2 regions of the Embleya sp. NPDC050154 genome follow, and region 1 is predicted to be linked to the other one. Evidence: riboswitches for the same ligand, from Rfam matches in the RefSeq annotation. Region 1 holds a riboswitch; the other holds the start of a gene.
The links. Region 1 has a riboswitch for cobalamin ahead of metE (5-methyltetrahydropteroyltriglutamate--homocysteine S-methyltransferase). Riboswitches for the same ligand answer to the same signal wherever they lie in the genome.

Region 1 (3,518 bases):
CGAACCTCGGGCCAGCCGCGGGTCTTGAGGCCGCAGTCGGGGTTGACCCACAACCGCCCGGCGGGGATCGCGGTCAACCCCTCGTGCAGCAGAGCGGTCACCTCCTCCGCACTCGGGACGCGCGGGGAGTGGATGTCGTACACACCGGGACCGGCCTCGCGCGGATAGCCGTGGGCGGCGAGCTCCCGGGCGACCTGCATGTGCGAACGGGCGGCCTCCAGGCTGATCACGTCGGCGTCGAGGTCGTCGATCGCCTGCACGATGTCGCCGAACTCGGCGTAGCACATGTGCGTGTGGATCTGGGTGGCCGCGCGCACGCCGGAGGTGGTCAGGCGGAACGACTCGGTGGCCCAGGCCAGGTATTCGGCGCGGTCCGCGGCGCGCAGCGGCAGTGTCTCGCGCAGCGCTGGTTCGTCCACCTGGATGACCGAGCCCCCCGCGTCCTCCAGGTCGCGGACCTCGTCGCGCAGCGCCAGGGCGACCTGCCGGGCGGTGGTTCCGAGCGGCTGGTCGTCGCGCACGAAGGACCACGCGAGCATGGTGACGGGGCCGGTGAGCATGCCCTTGACGGGGCGGTCGGACAACGACTGGGCGAACGAGGTCCAGCGCACGGTCATCGGCTCGGGACGGGAGATGTCGCCGGCCAGGATCGGCGGGCGCACGTACCGGGTGCCGTACGACTGGACCCAGCCGTGCCGGGTGGCCACGTATCCGGTGAGTTGTTCGGCGAAGTACTGCACCATGTCGTTGCGTTCGGCCTCGCCGTGCACCAGGACGTCGATTCCGGCCTTCTCCTGGAAGGAGATCACGTCGCGGATCTCGGACTCGATGCGTTCCTCGTAGCCTGCCTCGTCGATGCGTCCGGCGCGCAGGTCGGCGCGGGCGGTGCGCAGCTCGCCGGTCTGCGGGAAGGAGCCGATCGTGGTCGTCGGCAGCAACGGGAGTCCCAGGTGGGCACGTTGGGCCGCGGCGCGCTCGGCGTAGGGCAGGCTGCGCCGGCCGTCCGCGTCGGTGACCGCGGCGGCGCGGGCACGTACGGCGGGGTCGCGGGTCAGGGCGGAGGTCTTGCGCGCGGCCAGGTCGGCCCGGTTGGCGGCGAGATGGGTCGCGATGGTGTCCGTGCCCTGGCCCAGGCCGCGGGCCAACGTGACGATCTCCTCGGTCTTTTGCCGGGCGAAGGCGAGCCATCGGGAGACCTGCGGGTCGATGTCGCGCTCGTCGCCGGCGTCCAGGGGCACGTGCAACAGGGAGCAGGACGCGGACACGTCGACGCGCTCGGCCAGGCCCAGCAGGGTACCCAGGGTGGCCAGCGACCTGCCGAGGTCGTTGATCCACACGTTGCGCCCGTCGACGACGCCGGCGACCAGGCGCTTGCCGGGCAGTCCGCCGACGGCGGCCAGGGCGTCCAGGTTGGCGAACGCGGCTCCGGTGAAGTCGAGGGCGAGCCCCTCGATCGGCGCCTTGGCCAGGATCGGCAACGCCTCGCCGAGGCGGTCGAAGTACGAGGCGACCAGCAGCCTGGGCCGGTCGGTGAGCGCGCCGAGGTCGCGGTAGGCGCGTGCGATGGCGTTGAGTTCGGCGAAGCTGCGGTCCTGGACCAGCGCGGGTTCGTCCAGTTGCACCCACTCGGCGCCGGCCGCGCGCAGGTCGGCGAGCACCTCGGCGTACACCGGCAGTAGTCGATCCAACAGGGTCAGCGGCTGGAAGTCGGCCGCGACGCCGGGCGCGGGCTTGGCGAGCAGGAGGTAGGTGATCGGTCCGACCAGTACGGGGCGGGCGGTCAGGCCCTGTGCGACGGCCTCCTCGAACTCGGCGACCTGCTTGGCGGAGTTCGCGGAGAACACGGTGTCGGGGCCGAGTTCGGGGACCAGGTAGTGGTAGTTCGTGTCGAACCACTTGGTCATCTCCAGCGGCGCCACCTCCTGGGTGCCGCGCGCCATCGCGAAGTAGCCGTCCAGGGCGTCGGCTTCGACGGCCGCACGGTGGCGGGGCGGGATCGCGCCGACCATCACGGTGGTGTCCAGGACGTGGTCGTAGAGCGAGAAGTCGCCGGTGGGCACCTCGTGTACACCGGCATCGGCGAGCCGATCGCGGTTGGCGCGGCGCAGTTCGGCCGCGGTCTCGCGAAGCCCGTCGGCGGTGACCCGACCGGCCCAGTAGCCCTCGATGGCCTTCTTCAACTCCCGGCGCGGGCCCTGTCGGGGGTAGCCGTACACGGTGGCGCGGGTTGCCGCGGCTGCGGACTTGGTGGTCACGGAACTCTCCTTCGCGAGTTGTCTCCGGAATCCCGGGACGGATCGAGGGCGCGAAGGGATGGCAAGCCGCCGGGGCGTTTCGGCGCTGTCGCGCACGTGTGCCACCGGGGTTGTCCGCCGACCCGCCCACGAGGTCACCGAGATCACCGTGTGCCTCGTCGGCACACGGGCAGTGGCAGGTCTTCGGACTCGTGGGCGCGTCCACCGAAAGGGCGGACTCCTACTGGCCGTCGCTTCCCGGGCCCGTCCTGGGGCCCAGTGCTGTTGACGGCGGTCGTTCCCACTCACCGCTGCGGGGCAGTCCCGGATTCACACCGGGTTCCCTCTTACGACGCGCCTGCCTGGCGGGCAGGGCGAACCGACTGCGTCCGTCAGCTTAGCCGGCGATGGGCGCGTCCGGCAGGCGAGTCCACCCGGTGGACGGTGAAACGACGTACGCGCGAGGCGGATGCCGCCGCCGGCGCCGATCGGGCAGGCGTGCGCGGTCCGTTCCCGGCGTTCGTTCCGACCGAATCACGCGCGTCGGCGATGACCGGCGGAACGAACGCGGTCGCGGAGCCGAGGACGACCTCGCTTCGGATCCGACGCCGGGTCGGCCCTACGGGCGCGTGGGGGCCACGCGCGGGGGCGGATTGGTGGTGGAGGTCTTGTCCTTGGAGAAGGACCAGCCCTCGAAGCTGCCCAGCGGGGGCTTGCGGTTGGTCGCACCCCACGAGCTGTACGTCCAAGTGCCGTTGTTCGGCGCGTGCCAGTACGACCAATACGCGGACGCCGGAGGGGTGTTGACGCAGGGCTCGGTGTCCGTGCCGGGCTTGCCCTCGATCCGGCAGATGAACGCCTCGCCCCACCGGTTCGTGCCCTGGATCTGGAAGCCGGCGTTCTTGAGCGCGGCCAGACCGGTGGCCTGGTCGCCGGGCGCGCAACGGGTGAGCGTGGCGCCGCCGAGTTCCTGGAAGTCGACGATCACGGTCACCCCGTTGGCGTCCGGGCAGACGCCGGCGGAGCCCTTGGTGGGGTCGATGGCGTAGGCGGCGGGTGCGCTCACGGTGATCTGGGCGGTGGCGGGCAGCAGGAGAAGGGCGAGTGCCCCGACCAGCCGGCCTATTCGAGCCTTGTTCCCACGAGATTTCACGTGCGGATTCCCTTCGTGCGACGGGCGTCGGCACGAGCGGCGGAACCGATGCCGCCCGGGCCGAGCGATGTTCCTCACAGGACCGCCGACCCCGGCATCGCGCCGACGAGACACCGCCGGACGTGAAATCC
Region 2 (3,687 bases), on a different contig from region 1:
TGGCCGAAGGACAGCAGGTGCACGGGCCGCTCGGCCAGTTCGGTGATTTCGAGCGCGGCCAGTGCCTCGGCCACCCGCGAGCGCACCTCGGCCGGGTCCAGATCCAGGTTGAGCGGCCCGAACGAGACGTCCTGGGCCACCGACGCCGAGAAGAGCTGGTCGTCGGGATCCTGGACGACCAGTTGCACGGCCCGCCGCAGCGCGGTGAGCCCCTTGCGGTCGTGCCGAATCGGCACCTCGTGCAGTTCGACCCGCCCCGAGTCCGGTGTCAGGCCGCCGGTCAACAGCCGCAGCAGCGTGGTCTTCCCGCTGCCGTTGGGCCCGAGCAGCGCCAGCGCCCGCCCGGTCGGAACGGACAGGGACAGCCCGCTCAACACGGCCGGCCCGTCCTCGTAGGCGTAGCCGATCTCTCGTACCCGCAACGGAATCACGGCACCACCGATACCAGGAGAAGAGTGGCGGCGACGACCGCCGCCACGACGAACAGGGAGCCCGCGACGAACGCCCGCGAGATGCGTACCTCGTCCACCAGCACCCGCAGGCGCCCGTCGTAGCCGCGTCCGGCCAGACCCGCCTCCAGGCGCTGGGCGCGGGCGAACGCGTGCACGAAGACCGCCGAGCCGAGCCCGGCCACCGAGCGCCAACGGGCTCGCCGGGTGCGGTGACCCAGCCGGCCCGCCTGGGCCTGGTTGATCCGCGTGGTCGTGTCGTAGAGCAGGAACAACATTCGATACATCACCGCGGCGACGTCCACCACGGCGGCCGGCACGCCCACCCGGGTCAGCCTCGGCAGTACGTCCGACAGCGGTGTGGTGAACGCGAACAGCAGCATTGCCAGGCCCGCGGCGGTGGAGCGGGCGAGCAACTCGGCGGCGTGGCGCGGCCCGTTGGGGGCCCAGCCGACGCCGTCCGCGCCGATCGTGACGAGCAGGGCGAGCGCGCCGGTGGCGGCGAATCCGAGCGGCGCGCGGGCGGCCCGCCACAACCGCCGGGCGGGCACGCGCGCGAAGCCGAACGCGACGACCAGGACGGTCGCCGCGACCAGGACCGCGCCGGGCCACGGCGGCAGTGCCACCGCGCACCCGAGCAGCCCGAAGGAGAGCACGGCCTTGTCGGCCGGATGGCGGTGACGCCACGAACTCGCGTGCGCCGCCGCGTCGATCGGCAGCACGGAATCAGCGGCCCGGGACCGATGCCGGCGTCTGGTCCGCTGGTGTCGCCCCGGCGGCATTCGCCGAAGCGGCGGTCGGTTCGTCGGGCGTGTCCGAGGCATCCGGCGCGAGCCGGCGGCGGGTGCGCTTGACCCCGAACATGTAGCCGACCACGCCCGCGCCGAGGGCGGCCTGCAACGCGAACAGACCGGACTCGATCTCTCCGGACGGCGGTTCGTACAGCGGGCTGAACCACGGCTCGTAGTCCGGGTCGTTCTCGGTGATCGCGGTCTCCGCCTGGGTGTCGGCGCCCGCGAACGGCTCGTCCTTGTGGTCGCCCATGCCGAACACCACGGGCAGGACCGCGAGCAGTACCACGGCCAACACGATCAGCAGGTTGATCTTCGTGGAGCGCTTCACTTGGACTTCTCCTCCTCGCGCGCGATCCGCGCGTCCGTGACCACACCGAGCCGGACCAGATCGCCGCGGCTGGACTGCCGCAACAAGCGCACGACCAGGACGGTCAGCAGACCCTCGCTGATCGCCAGCGGGATCTGGGTGAGGGAGAAGATGCCGCCGAACTTGGCCAACGCGCCCGCGAATCCGCTGTCCGGGTCGGGGAAGGCCAGGGCCAATTGCACGCTGGTGACGCAGTAGGTGCTCAGGTCCGCGACGAACGCGCCCACGAACACCGCGACATCCAGCGGAGTGGTGCCGCCGCGTCCGTCCAGGAGCGAACGGGCCAGCCGATACGCGCCGTAGCCGGCCCACGGGCCGACGATCGCCATGGAGAACACGTTCGCGCCGAGCGTGGTCAGCCCGCCGTGCGCGAGCAGCAACGCCTGGAAGAGCAGGGTGATCGTGCCCAGTACGGCCATGATCGGCGGCCGGAACAGGATCGCGCCCAGTCCGGTACCGGTGGGATGGGAGCAACTACCGGTGACGGAAGGGATCTTGAGCGCGGACAGCACGAACGAGAACGCGCCGGACGCGCCGAGCAGCAGCGTGTTCTCGGGTTTGTCGCGTACCTCGCGGGTGAGCGCGCGGGCGCCGTGGACGACGAACGGGGCCGACGCGACGCCCCAGGCGGCAGCGTGTTCCCAGGGCAGATAGCCCTCTGCGATATGCATGAGGAAGGGTCCCTCTCCAACACCTCGTGGACGGACGATCGCCGTGGCCGGTCTCCTGGCTGACGGGTCGTACGTTCACATCTCCGCCTTCCCGGGGCCGCGCGAGCGGTCCCAGTGGCTTCCCGCGGCGACGAATCAACGTTTCCGCGGGGGTGGAGGAGAACTTCCCGATCACAGTGGCGAGGGCCGCGCCGGCATCGAACCGGCTTCCCGAGCACCACGGCGAGCCGACACTAGTGGTCGGATGGACATGGCGACAAGATGGCTTTTGCAAACCGTGCGCAAGACCACAATGCGGGCGGAGCGGTCGAGCAATTGCCGCATTCCGGAGCGTGATCGTCGACGGGTGCGGCGGGGCGCGATTGCGGTGCGATGCGGAGTGGCGCGGTGTGGCGCGGCTCGGCGCCGAGGCACGCCGCGCGGTGCTCAGTCCAGGCCGGGTCCTCGGCCCCGGACCACCACGGTGCCCGCAACCCGGTCACCGACCCGCTGGCGCCGCTCGCTGGTGAGCACCGCGGTCAGGCCGACCGCGCCGAGCGCGAACGCGTCGACGCACAGCAGCAGCCAGCGGATCCCGAGCTGACGCCGCCCCGCCCGCCCACCGGACACGTCCACGACCCGGATACCGAACATCTGCATGCCCCACGTGCGCCCGTCGTGCTCGGCGGGCCGCAGTACCCAGTACCAGAACAGGATCGCCAGCGCGACCATCAGCACACCGACGGTGATCGTCGCGGTCAGCGGGCCGCTGCGGATCGAACCGTCGGGATGTGTGGGCAGCAGGACGAACAGGAACATCGCGGCGCCGGGCAACAGCGCGGACGCCAGCACGTCCACCACGAACTGGCCGATCCGGCGCCACAGCACCGAGGGGCCGACCGGGCTCGCGACCTCGGGCAGCCACACCCGGGCGCGCGGGCGGGCGGGCCGCGCCGAGCGGGCGAAGTGCCGCGGAAGGCTCCGTTCGTACATGCTGTTGTACTTTCCGCAACCGGGTGATTTGACTCCCGACGCGGCCGGATATCGGCGAGATTGCGCCCGGTCGGCGGATCCGGTCGGCGGCCGGGACCGGATGGCCCGGATCCGGCGCCGACGGCGGCGATCGGATTCTCGGGTGATCAGATCGTCATCGGGCCGTCCACGCCGAACAGGTCCGGCTCGGAGCGGCTGATCACGTCGTACAGCGGTTTGTAGTTGATCCAGGCGACCGTGTCGTTGCCCAGTTGTTCCCGGGTCAGCCGCGCGTTTTCCGGCGTGATCGGCTTGAGCTCGCCGGCCGCCTGGGCGAGCAGCTGTACCTGGCAGGAGCGCTCCATGGTGATGAACCACCACGCCGCCGCGTCGACCGACTGCCCCACCGTGAGCAGGCCGTGGTTGCGCAGGATCAGCGCCTTCCGCGGGCCGAG

Region 2: linked by a shared signal. The riboswitch ahead of ACIBSV_RS15160 (energy-coupling factor ABC transporter permease) and the one ahead of metE (5-methyltetrahydropteroyltriglutamate--homocysteine S-methyltransferase) in region 1 are both predicted to bind cobalamin.

The regions. Positions count from the first base shown of each region.
Region 1 is NZ_JBITJP010000001.1:463,734-467,251, forward strand. Features, by position in the region: gene metE (5-methyltetrahydropteroyltriglutamate--homocysteine S-methyltransferase) at 1-2,255, opposite strand, end outside; cobalamin riboswitch at 2,412-2,633, opposite strand; gene ACIBSV_RS02150 (flagellar hook-length control protein FliK) at 2,854-3,387, opposite strand.
Region 2 is NZ_JBITJP010000006.1:103,403-107,089, reverse strand. Features, by position in the region: gene ACIBSV_RS15175 (energy-coupling factor ABC transporter ATP-binding protein) at 1-431, opposite strand, end outside; gene cbiQ (cobalt ECF transporter T component CbiQ) at 428-1,171, opposite strand; gene ACIBSV_RS15165 (energy-coupling factor ABC transporter substrate-binding protein) at 1,176-1,571, opposite strand; gene ACIBSV_RS15160 (energy-coupling factor ABC transporter permease) at 1,568-2,281, opposite strand; cobalamin riboswitch at 2,309-2,518, opposite strand; gene ACIBSV_RS15155 (RDD family protein) at 2,708-3,253, opposite strand; gene ACIBSV_RS15150 (class II aldolase/adducin family protein) at 3,400-3,687, opposite strand, start outside.